DNA from 3 places in the Leuconostoc sp. JNUCC 76 genome. Region 3 is predicted to be linked to each of the others. Evidence: riboswitches for the same ligand, from Rfam matches in the RefSeq annotation. Region 3 holds a riboswitch; each other region holds the start of a gene.
The links. A riboswitch is a leader RNA that binds a small molecule or an ion and turns the genes downstream of it on or off. The one in region 3 is predicted to bind lysine.
Positions count from the first base shown of each region.

Region 1 (4,291 bases), 770 kb from region 3:
GCTGCGTCTTCTGGGACTCTGACTAAGTCTAAGTCAACAAGACGCTCTGCAATTTGTACTGTATTCCAAGCAGCACCTTTAAGCAGGTTATCTGAGACAACCCACATATGGAAGCTATCATCATTTTCCAAATCAGGACGCACACGGCCGACGAATGTTTCACGTTTCCCTTCGGCATTAATTGGCTGTGGGTACAACTGTTCCTTTGGATTATCTTCCAAAACAACACCTGGAGCCTCACTCAAAATTGCTTGAAGATCAGCAGCTGTCGCTCCTGATTCGGCATCCGTTTCAAAATAAACGGTCTCGCCATGACCAATAGGAACAGGTACACGGACCGCAGTCGCTGTTACTTTGACTGCTTTAGAATTTTTATCACCAAACATAATTTTTTTAGTCTCATGAATCATCTTCCATTCCTCATGAGTGTAACCGTCTTCTTCGAAAACATCTATTTGTGGTAGTAAATTATAAGCTAAGGGATAATGATGCTTAGCACTTTTAACCGGCAAAATCTCAGCATGCATCTCTTTACCGGCATTGTGGGCATCAGTTTCTGAAACTAGCTCTTGCCATGCAGATTGTCCCGCACCAGAAGCAGCTTGATAAGTTGAAACGATAACACGTGTCAAACCATACTTGGCTTTAATAGGTGCCAGAGCAACAACCATTTGAATCGTTGAACAGTTAGGGTTGGCAATAATTCCTTGGTGTTGTTTCAAATCTGCTTCATTAACTTCAGGAACAATTAACGGGACATCATCATTCATTCGCCATTGGCTTGAATTATCAACAACCACAGCGCCGCGTTTCACAGCTTCGGGTGCAAATCGAGCTGAAACTGAACCACCACCGCTAGCCAAAACTAAATCAACCCCATCAAAACTTTCTGGAGTTGCTTCCTCAACAACCACATCTGTACCCTTAAATTGCAGTGTTTTACCTGCTGAACGTGACGAAGCAAGCAATTTTATGTTCTTCACGGGAATTGTTGATTGCTCTAATTGTTCAATAAGTCGTGTGCCCACAGCACCTGTTGCGCCAAGGATGGCAACACTATATTCTCTAGTCATTATCTTCTCCTAATCTACTAAAATACGATGTATTCTATCTTGTAGTCCTGTTGTGATTTCCCACGGCGCCAAACCTGCAAACTGTGCAACGTCCTCTATCGTGTTCTCTAAGTCTCCATCTTGACCAATAAAGGTTACTGTTGTACCTTCTGGATATTCATGAGGCAAACGTATCATTAACTGATCCATTGCTACTTGGCCTACAATAGGAGCGTATTGACCGTCAATAATAACCCTAAACCCCATTAATTTGCGTAGCCAACCATCCCCATAACCAATAGGAACAGTGCCTATCCACTCGTTTTGAGTTGTCGTATATTTATGTGAATAACTAATGCCTTCACCAGCAGGTAAGCGTTTAACAAAATTAACCTCGCTGCGCAGGGCCATGACGGGCTTCAGGTTGCGCCCATCCGCCAGTTCACCACGAGAGGGTTCAATCCCATAAAGCACCGTTCCTACGCGGACAACTTCATGGGGAACCTCTTGTGCATGATACATTGCAGCACCCGAATTAGCAACATGATAATACTTTGGTTTTGGCAAGTCATCTGTCAATTGATGCCAGCGTGTTAATTGTTTTTGGAAGTACCGGGTATCTGATGAATCAGATTCGGCAAAGTGCGTCGATAGTCCAACATATTCAAACTTATCAGCATGATCCAAAACAAACTGTATTGCTTTCGCTAAAGTTTCACGATCTCTAAATCCAATTCTACCCATGCCAGTATCGATACCTAGTGTAACAGGTAATCGCTGTTCACCAGTTAACTGCTGTTCTGCTTTCTCCAGCCAGTCCAATGAAACAACAGTTGCCATGATATGCTGGACAGCCATTAGTTCAACATACTTTACCTGTGAAATACCTAAAATTAAAATTGGTGCGGTTATGCGCTCGTGTCGTAGTGCAATAGCTTCATCAAGAACAGCTACGCCTAAGCCATAAATACCTCCTGCCACAGCAGCTTGAGCCATAGGAATCAAACCAAATCCATAAGCATTCGACTTAACGGTCAAAAAAACCTTGTCCGCACCTGATACATTTTTAACGGTCATTATATTATGTTCAACAGCGCTCTTTGAAACTTCAAGACGTGTTGGACGTGTTATTGCCTCTACCATATGTTAGCCCATTCACAGATATCCATGAATGCATACCTCCTCTATTAAAAAATCCACAGCGCACAAGTAGCAGCCATGGATCCCAATTAATTGCAATCTATAACATAGCACCCCGCTTACGCGACAGTCCAACGATTTTTCACCGATTGGCCCAGCTACTTGGTGTCACAGCACCAATGCTTCGGCTACATCCCCTTTAACTTGTTTCATTGTGCCTGTAAGCACTCCGCAAGCGACTAATGTCAGCAGCAACCTCTATGATTCTTAAATTGTTATTATTGTATTCTAATTTTTTTTATTTGTCAAATTCAATATTTTTACGCTTGTTTGATTGATAAGACTGCTAAATCACCGTATAATAAGTTTAATAACTTATGAAATGATGGGAACTATGACGCGACTTGTTACAGCTACAGAAATGCAGCAAATAGATAATTACACGATTGAGACTATTGGTATGCCACAGGATGTATTAATTGAACGGGCCGCAATGGCAGTGCTTGATGTCATCGGTGCCGGTAGATTCGATTTAAGTCATGTATTGGTACTAGCTGGTCTTGGTAATAATGGTGCTGACGGCGTAGCAATTGCTCGTCTCTTGTACGCTCAAGGCGTAAATGTCTCATTACAATTTGTCGGAAACGTTAGCCGTGCGAAAGACAGTGTAAAACGGCAACTGGCAATCATTGAGAAGCATGGCTTAGTTCGTTCTGAAAAAAGTGATTTTAATGAGGCAACTTTAATTATTGATGCGATATTTGGGGTTGGATTGAACAACGTTCTACCTGAAGGCTTACAAAAAATGATTAAAGCGGCCAACCACATTGATAAACCTGTTATTGCTGTTGATGTTCCTACTGGTATTGATGCAACGACGGGAGAGATACGTGGAGCCGCTCTTAAAGCTCACACTACAGTCACTTTTGGCTTCACAAAGGTTGGCTTAACGCAACAAAATGGTTGTTATCTTTCTGGGAATGTTATTTTAAAAGATGTCGGAATGCTTGTTCCTGATGATTTTGAATTCAGTTTACAAGAGGCGCTACCTGTTGCATAAAATATAGTACTTCACAATATAAAAAAAACAGTTTATTAATGCTAACCAGGCATTAATAAACTGTTTTTTAGTCAATATGTGTAACTTCATCGCCAATCAACAATTTCTTCTCCTTCTTTGGCAAACAATAACAAATCAGCAATTGATGTACGTTTTAACCGTTTCTTAAAATCCTTTTCTGCCTCATAGACAATAGATAGAACTTCTTTTGTTCCTTCAGCAACAGCAGTTTTGGCAGGAAACACGCGATCTGCTAATTGGGTAGAATGAATAAAGCTATCTTCTCCTTCGATTGCCTCATAAACATCCAATAACGTAATATCATTGGTATGACGAGCCAATTTGAAGCCACCTTCCTTACTAGCAATCGCTTTTACTAAATTTGCAACAACTAATTTACGCATTGTTTTTTTTAAGTATGATTCAGAAACTTCTAAATGTTCACTTAAAACATGACTTTTAATAGGTAGGCTATCTTTTTGCAAAGCTAGCATAACCAAGACGACCAAACTTTGTTCAACTGCACTAGACATTTTCATTTATTTTTCCAACTTCATTTCTTTATGTACGCAGTCTGCCGACTGCTTTTAAATTAATGCTTAAAAGTTAACTGATTATGGTTTAATTTCATTTGGTACACAAACCATGTTAGTACCATTGATATCACCCCTAATGACAACAATACAGTTAAGTCTGATACAACACTGCCACCCATAGAAATTGTTTCGCGGAAGGCATGGACAGAGTAACTCATTGGCATCCATGGATGAATCGCCTCAAAAAAGCTGTTTGACAACTCAATAGGATAAGATCCCGCACTAGCACTCAGTTGTAATACCATCAAAACCAGCATAATCCCTGACCCTAGTTTACCAATTAGCACATTAAACAAGACAACAAACTGGTTGAACCCAAAGGATGCTGCTAAGGCTACAACAAATGTCATCGCTGGCCGCTGCGCTTCCATACCATCTACTAAGAAGAGTAAACCAGTCATAATCAATGCTTGTCCAATAAAAACTGGCGCATTAATTAACTG
Region 1 is NZ_CM132206.1:2,045,426-2,049,716, forward strand. Features, by position in the region: gene JNUCC76_RS10340 (aspartate-semialdehyde dehydrogenase) at 1-1,073, opposite strand, end outside; gene alr (alanine racemase) at 1,083-2,195, opposite strand; lysine riboswitch at 2,293-2,461, opposite strand; gene JNUCC76_RS10350 (NAD(P)H-hydrate epimerase) at 2,587-3,252, shown strand; gene JNUCC76_RS10355 (RrF2 family transcriptional regulator) at 3,339-3,791, opposite strand; gene JNUCC76_RS10360 (YhgE/Pip family protein) at 3,845-4,291, opposite strand, start outside.
Region 1: it holds a riboswitch for lysine, as region 3 does, so the genes downstream of both, alr (alanine racemase) here and lysA (diaminopimelate decarboxylase) in region 3, are expected to answer to the same signal.

Region 2 (4,291 bases), 870 kb from region 3:
TGTTCGTCATGGCAAATCTTACGATATACCTAATCATTTAAAAGACGCACATTATAAGGGCTCTTCGGAGCTGAATCACGGTGTAGATTACACATATCCGCACGACTATGATAATGATTGGGTAGCTCAGCAATACTTACCAGATAAAATGACAAACATTCAGTACTTTCACCCTAAAGGTAATTCGAAAGTTGAACAACAATTATTTGATGTATATCAGACACTAAAATCGCGACAACAAAACGGGCTAAACTAAAAAGTCAAGTCTTTTAGTTAGCGAGTTTTCGCGTTATAATACTATATGAATTCCTCAGATATACGCATTGCTACATCATCAGCTTTTTCCTTACAACTTTTATTTTCGGTTGGGAATTCATGACTTAGAAGATATGCCCTTTCATTCGGTAATCTGACAATCTTGATGAACCATCCACCTCGATAATTTCGAGGAAAATCTGCGTAGCGATTAACGGTATTAATTGAGTGTTCCGGGCTAAGCCCGTGCGTCCACATTCGTGGGCGCTTTTTGTATAAATTAAAACCCGTGTTTAATTAGGTTAAAGAACATACTATTAATTTTATTATGAAAGCGCTATACTAGAGGTGTAGAAGAAGAACACATTGCATATTGCAAGAAGGGATGTTATTATGACAGCAAATTATCATAGGATTTTAGTACCAATGGATGGATCAAAAGAATCTGAAGCTGCATTAACGCGTGCGGTTGAACTGACCTTGGATGCTGGTGATGAAGGCGTCTTGTCAATTTTAAACGTTATCGATACCCGTGCATTTCAAAATGTGGCTAGTTTCGACGATACAATGGTCGAAGCAGTGTCAGATGAAACGCGTAAGAGCTTAGAAAAATATAAAACACAGGCAATTGAAGCTGGTGTTAAAAATGTTGATTATCTAATCGAATATGGTTCACCCAAGTCATTAATCGCTAAAGATGTACCTAACGAAGTCAATGCTGATTTGATTGTTATTGGTGCAACTGGATTAAACGCTGTAGAACGTTTAGTTATTGGTTCTGTTACTGAATTCGTAACGAGATCTGCTAAAGTGGACGTCCTAGTAGTTCGCGGTTAAGTTATTACTCATAAAAAAGACACTACAATGATGCAGTGTCTTTTTTTGTATGCCTTTATTTATATTGTTTTAGATCAACATCTTTTAGAGCAATTAGCTTCGTTTTGTGAGAAACTTTGTACCAAAAATATAAGATTACAAACAAAGGAACTGATAAGTAAGTCACAAATATTTTTTCCCAATTTAGATGGGCAAAACTGTCCGGATCCTGACCAATAATAACACCAATAGAAATTACTAGCGCAAATAGTGGACCAAATGGGAACCACTTAGCCTTGTATTTCAAATCAGACAGACTCTTTCCTTGCGCCACATAAGCTCTTCGGAAGCGATAATGAGAGATAGCAATGCCGACCCAAGCGATGAATCCAGTTAACCCAGAGGCATTGACCAGCCAAGTATAAGCAACTGATCCCCCTTTGGTGTTAGCAATAAATGCTAATAGGCCAATCGCAGTAGTTAATACTAAGGCTGCAACTGGTACCCCTCTACTTGAAAGCTTGGCAAAAATTTTAGGGGCATCGCCTTTACGCGCCATAGCGTACAACATCCGTGTAGAAGCATATGAACCTGAATTTGCTGACGAAACAATTGATGTTAAAATAACTGCATTCATTAAACTAGCCGCAAAAGCAATTCCTGCATTTTTAAATACAATAGTAAATGGTGAGACAGCAATGTTTTGTGTAGAAGAACTCAACAAGCGCGGATCTTTATAGTAAACCAAAGCGGAAATGACAAAAATTGCCAGAATATAAAACAGTAAGATACGCCAAAACACTTGATTTATCGCCTTAGGAACTGACTTATCAGGATCCTTAGCTTCTCCAGCAGTAATACCAATTAACTCAGTTCCTTGAAAAGAAAATCCGGCAACAACGAATACTGACAAAACAGCTTGAGGTCCACCAACAAATCCGTGATTACCGACCGACAAGTTTTTCATGACATTGATGTCAGAATGAATTACACCAAAAATAGTAGCCAGACCAACAACTAGGAAAGCAATGATAGTTATCACCTTAATCATTGATAACCAAAACTCTGCTTCACCAAAAGTACCAACCGAAAAGATATTAATCAAAAAGATAAGTAATAACGCAACTGCGGAAAATATCCATCCAGGTGTATGTGGAAACCAGAACTCAGCTACTAAACCAACAGCAACAATATCAACAGCAAGCGTGATAGCCCAATTGAACCAATAGTTCCAACCCATTGCAAATCCCAATGCGGGATCAACATATTTTCCAGCATAATCAGAAAATGAACCTGATGTTGGTGAATATGTAGCCATTTCCCCCAGTGAGGTCATCAAAAAATAAACCATTACACCAATAGCTAAATAAGCAACAATAGCTCCTAGTGGTCCAGCTTGAGCAACAGTTGCTCCTGATGCTACAAATAATCCCGTTCCTATTGAACCACCTAATGCAATCATCGACACATGTCGCGTTTTCAATCTACGCTGTATGTGTCCATTATGTTCAGACATAATATCTCCTTCTCAAAATAAAAAACCTCTTCACAACAAACGGAAGAGGTTTAAAAAGTCATTATTAATCACTTTTCAAAGCGCACCGCAATTTTGCGACAGTCTAGCAACTATTAATCACTAGCCCAAGAATTATCTTGCCAGATAATTCTTTCGGCAACCTTCCCTTTTACATGATTTCAACATCCTGGCGGACTTCATCATGCGACTCATGTCGGTTGCAACCTCTTTGACACAATCAAAATAATAACACACTTATACGCGCCCGTCAATTTCAAGTACCTTTTGCCAATGTCGCGCCCGTTTATAATATTGTTGTGCACTAAACTGCCACCAAAAATAGCCAAAGGTGATTGCTCCCAACCCACTAGTCAATGCCATATGATGAGACTGAATACGGGCTAGCATAATTGATAACCAAAACAAACCAATGACAATATTGATCATCACTTGAATTTTTCTCGACTTGACCAAATGTGGCATAATAATGACCAACAGCAAGAGCAATTGCAACCACCACACCAACAATAAGTTAGGTATAGTTTCACCTATTTTAGGGCCATCCTGCCAATGAATGCGTAAAATAATTGTAATAACCCATGTCAGCAACATCGCAACAAGTTGTGTAATGGCAAACCACCAGGCAGCAATCTTATAATTTATGAAATAAAGAAATGCTACCATGACCGCTATCAATGGGATGACGACCCAATAATGGGAAAAAAGATTACCTAACCCTAAGTATAGGGGTATTTTCAACGATAAAATATTGTTTACTGCAAAATCTGTAGTCGCGTCCAGAACTTGCATAAATATCATATGAAATCGAACTTGAATACCTAAAAAAACAAAAATAATGCCAAAAGTAATAATTAAAATTTTTCTTAGTTTATCCGGTGGAATTAACATTATTTATAATTGTGATGATACAGATAAGCATATTCAAATTGAACTGACACAAACATAGTTTTATGACGACAATAATACTCAATTGACACCGCTTACTCACATTCTCCCAAATATTAAATTTCTACAAACTCATTTGCTTATAGCTCTTAATAATTGTAGCATTATATGAGATATAATTATAAAAAAAAGCTGATATGGTTAAAATTTAATCTTGACTTTAACTTGGTCCGATATCATTACTATCAGTTGGTTTTTGCCGATATTTTTAGTCGTGCTCTTAAATATCTATCACATGGCAGATGAATTATTGCTAGATGAATAATCTCAAAATATGGTGAGAACAATAGTTACTATTTTTTGATTAATCGTTAGTTTCCAGTCTTTTGCCTTTGTTACCCCAAAAATAGCAGTATATCGATACAACTCGGTAGCTGTCTTTATTATCTTACAAACCGCCATATTTCATTGGCCAAAACAATCGAGAGACCGTTATGAAAAAAAATAAACAAACTGCAGTTAAGTCCAGAATTGCTCGCTATTCAAAAAGTAGTCACAAACTACGAAATATTATCTTACTTGTTGTCGGTCTCTTACTTATCGTGTCGGGCACATTTGCTTGGATGGCTATCCATAATACTAAATCAGCAATTGATAAAACATACAAGAGCAGTGGCGTCACTAAATCCCGAAACGTCTCAAGCGTTGTTCAAAGTGGAAAGCCTTTGTCTATTTTGTTGTTTGGAACGGATACCGGCGAATTAGGACGTACCTACAAAGGACGTACCGATTCAATGA
Region 2 is NZ_CM132206.1:1,942,513-1,946,803, forward strand. Features, by position in the region: gene JNUCC76_RS09795 (replication-associated recombination protein A) at 1-256, shown strand, start outside; gene JNUCC76_RS09800 (universal stress protein) at 649-1,092, shown strand; gene JNUCC76_RS09805 (amino acid permease) at 1,148-2,587, opposite strand; lysine riboswitch at 2,658-2,825, opposite strand; gene JNUCC76_RS09810 (hypothetical protein) at 2,843-3,271, opposite strand; gene JNUCC76_RS09815 (LCP family protein) at 3,988-4,291, shown strand, end outside.
Region 2: it holds a riboswitch for lysine, as region 3 does, so the genes downstream of both, JNUCC76_RS09805 (amino acid permease) here and lysA (diaminopimelate decarboxylase) in region 3, are expected to answer to the same signal.

Region 3 (4,291 bases):
TTCACGAGCAATGCAGTAGGTAATTCTTCTACTTGACGTATTGTCATAAAATTAGTTTGCCAAGATTGAATTTTTTCTAGTAAATAACGATGCGTTTTAAATTCCGCTAAAGCAAGTTCTGGAATTTTATGTAAGTCACGCCGATAGGTTTTTAAATCTTCTTCACTAACTGGCATTATAAGCCTCGCAATGCGTCAATTAACGCAGTCTTTTGTTGCGTCTTCGAATCAATCTCCTTAATAACTTTTGCAGGAACACCCGCAACTACTGTATTGGCTGGTACATCCTTTGTGACAATCGCTCCAGCCGCAACTACTGCGCCGTCACCGACCTGTACGCCTTCAATAACGACGGCATTAGCGCCAACTAGAACGTTATTTCCGATGCGAACAGGTTGGGCAGATGCTGGTTCAATCACACCAGCTAATACCGCGCCAGCACCAATATGAGAATTTTCACCAACGATGGCACGGCCGCCAAGTACAGCACCCATATCAATCATTGTGTTAGCACCAATCTCTGCACCAATATTAATCACTGCGCCCAGCATAATCACCGCATTATCACCAATTTCAACTTGATCGCGAATAATGGCACCTGGTTCAATGCGAGCATTAATTTCTTTTTTATCAAGCAAAGGAACGGCAGAGTTACGTGAATCATTTTCAATAAACACATCTTCTGATGGTAGATTCTTAATCAACAATTCAATTTCAGACCAGTCGCCAATCAATTGTCCAAATGACTCATTTCCAAATTGTTGCACAGTATCTGGCACTTCAGTTGCCAATGTACCTTTATATGTAACCTTTACTGGAGTAATTTTTTTTGCATTTGCAATGAAATTAATTAGTTTTTGTGCTTCGTTTTCAGCCATGTTATTTATCTCCTAGAGTATAATCCTGATCTAAACTGATCATGTGTTCAAAAGTTTCACGTTCAACAACGACTTGATGCTGATCATTTTCCACGAAGACAACGGCCGGTCGTGGATTTCGGTTATAATTTGAAGCCATTGCATAGCCATACGCACCTGTTGCAAGCACAGATAAAATGTCACCAGGTTTTGTCGCCGGTAATTCTGCCTGCCAAACCAATACGTCACCAGACTCACAATACTTACCCGCAATTCGCACAATCTCTTCACTTTTAGCATTTGGTTGATTGGCTAAAACCGCTTCATAATTTGCTTGATAAAGTGCTGGACGAATATTATCTCCCATACCACCATCTACAGCCAAGTAATTTCTAATTCCTGGAATATCCTTACGCGATCCAACTGTATATAGAGTTTGTCCGGCTGGTCCGACAATCGAACGACCAGGTTCAATCCATATTTCTGGCATCGCCCAATTGTACCGTGTAGCCTTCTCTTTCAAAACACGGATAATAGCATCAGCAAACTCGCTTTCTGGCAAAGGTTGATCCTCATCAGTATAACGAATACCAAATCCACCGCCAGTATTAATGACCTCTGGTTGCCATCCCCATGAATAAGCAGTGTCTGCTAATAGTGCTGCATTTTTCTCAAATCCAGTCACATCAAATATTTGAGATCCAATGTGCGCATGTAAGCCACGTAAGTGAAGATGGTTATCTTTTATTGCAATATCATAGGCTTGCTTCGCTTGACCCGTTTGTAAATCAAAGCCGAATTTACTATCTTGTTGACCAGTACTAATAAATTCATGAGTATGAGCTGAAATTCCTGGTGAAATACGTAGCAAAATATCTTGAATAACATTTTTTTCCGCCGTAATTTCTGACAGTAGCTGTAACTCCAGAAAATTATCAACAATAATTGTTCCCACACCATTTTCAACGGCCATCACAAGTTCATCATAACTCTTATTATTACCATTAAAACTAAGATGCTGAGTTGGAAAATCAGCTTTAATTGCTGTATATAATTCCCCACCAGACACGACATCAGCGTGAATATTTTCTTGAGCTGCCACTTGATAAATTGCTTTAGTAGCAAAAGCTTTACCAGCATAACTTACAACATATGGGACGTTTTCTTGTTCAAAGATACGTTTAAACGCCCTCATTGTCTTACGAATAAGTGTTACATCGTAAACTGCTAACGGCGTGCCATATGTCTTTGCCAGTTCGATTGTATCAACACCATCAACTGTCAGATGTTGCTTTTCATTTGTTGGATACGTCATCATTTCCCCTTGAATTACACAAAAAAACCCTTTGATAGGTTCGCAAAACGGACTTATCAAAGGGCATTGTTAGCATTTTTGACAGTTTCCATAGCTCACCGCATCTCTGCGACAGTCTAATAGCTCTTAACTATTAGCCCAATCAAGGTTATTTGTAGTTACCCTTGATTTCGGCGATATCCCCTAAGCTTACCATCAATTGCTACAGCAACTCCGGTAAGTGTATTGTCAATCGCGACCTCTATGTGAAATAATTTTTATTCTGTCATTATTATGACTGAATCACTATTGAATGTCAAGGTTTTTCCGTCTAATTCTTTGCTAGCAATCATGTGCTTTTAAAAAGACGTTAATAATTGGTTCATTCGCGGTGCATAAATATCACCAAATCGTGTAAAGTGCATCAATATGTAATAGAACTCATACCATTTTTCACGTTTTTGCCAGTCATCGTCCAATGACCATTCTTGCATATATTGATCATAAAATGACAGGCTAAACCCGGAAAACACTCTTGAAATAGCTAAATCATATTCTCGATCACCGTAGAACACGTTAGGATCAATAAATACAGGTTTACCTTGATCGTTAAACATAAAGTTTCCTGCCCAGAAATCACCATGCAGTAATGATGGTTGAACTGTTTGCGCGTGATTATCATTTAATATCGTTTCACGTAAATTATTATAATGATCACCACGTTGGGTCAGCCAAAAATTATTTTTTTGCGCTTGCGCCATTAGCGGATCCAAGCGTTGTGTCACAAAAAATTCAGCCCAAGAGGATTGCCAAGTATTATTTTTAGGCACAAAATCTACTAAATTATCACTATCAAATCCAAACTTTGGTGCTGTAGCTTGGTGAATTTTAACCAGCGACTTTGCTAATTCTTGTTGTGTCCCATTTCCTTGATTAATCCACGACAATACTAAGTAGGCGTGTCCTTGTAATTGTCCCTGCGCTAAAATGGCTGGCACAGTCACCACTTCCCCCAAAGCCTTTAAACCAGCAACCTCATGATCAAAAAAACTTGCTTGAGCATTTTGTTGAATCTTTAAAAAATAGCGCTTGTTGTTCGAATAGATTGAAAACGCCTCGTTAATGTCACCACCACGTACCTTTTCTAAGTCGTATGGTTTTTCAAGTCCCAAACGAGTAACAAAATCATTGCCTAAATCCATATTATCCTCCAAAATTTATTATCGGAACAAAAAAACACAATTTCCATTACGAAAACTGTGTTTTTGACAAAATAATACCCTTATTATCGACAAATTTATTCAATTGTCCCACAAGTATTAACATCTAATTGTAGTGTATCATAATATTATACAGACGTCACTACTTTGTGTACTTCTCTACTGTTAGCTGATGACTGGTAAATTGGCTGCAATTAAATCGTTAGTTATATCTACAAATCTTTCATCGTTCAAACGTAACAACCGCCAATCGTATTCCCTATCATTATCAAACTCATCAATATATGGTTCAAACTCACCTTCAGTTTGTAAAATAAGATAGCCTGCAAAAGCATCCGAAAATTCGTTTTCACTTTTGACAACACGCACCAATTGATTATTAGAAAAAAATCCGACGGCTAACTGATCATTGTTCCACTGCCCTTCAAAGGCCCACTTTAAAGTAATCCAATCTGAAAGTGTTATTCCTAGATTCAATAGATAATCCACAGATAAACGAATGTGAATTGGATGCTTACTGGATTGGGAGTCGATTCCTTGAGCATCCAATTGAGAAGAGAAGATACCACTTAATGCCTCAAAATCACTCACACTAGGTACTTTTTCTTCGTTTTGCCATGCTTCAACAGTTTCAACTTCAACATCTAGTGCATCAGCAATCTCTAATGTTGAAATTTTAGTTAATTCTTGTAGTTTTTTTAAGTTATTCATAGTTATAATTATACAGAAAAACCGCCATGAATGGCGGTTATTTCGATATTATTTTTTTCTGTTTTTTTGCAATCATCGCTGAACGAACAACACCAATAATCGTTGGCATTAATGTTACCAACGCAATACCCAAAATAATTACAGAAAAATGTGCTTTAACAAATGGAATATTTCCGAACATATAACCAGCACCGGTTGCAATTAAACTCC
Region 3 is NZ_CM132206.1:616,042-620,332, reverse strand. Features, by position in the region: gene JNUCC76_RS03250 (N-acetyldiaminopimelate deacetylase) at 1-176, opposite strand, end outside; gene dapD (2,3,4,5-tetrahydropyridine-2,6-dicarboxylate N-acetyltransferase) at 176-877, opposite strand; gene lysA (diaminopimelate decarboxylase) at 879-2,171, opposite strand; lysine riboswitch at 2,255-2,423, opposite strand; gene JNUCC76_RS03235 (fructosamine kinase family protein) at 2,510-3,352, opposite strand; gene JNUCC76_RS03230 (XRE family transcriptional regulator) at 3,536-4,081, opposite strand; gene JNUCC76_RS03225 (VTT domain-containing protein) at 4,119-4,291, opposite strand, start outside.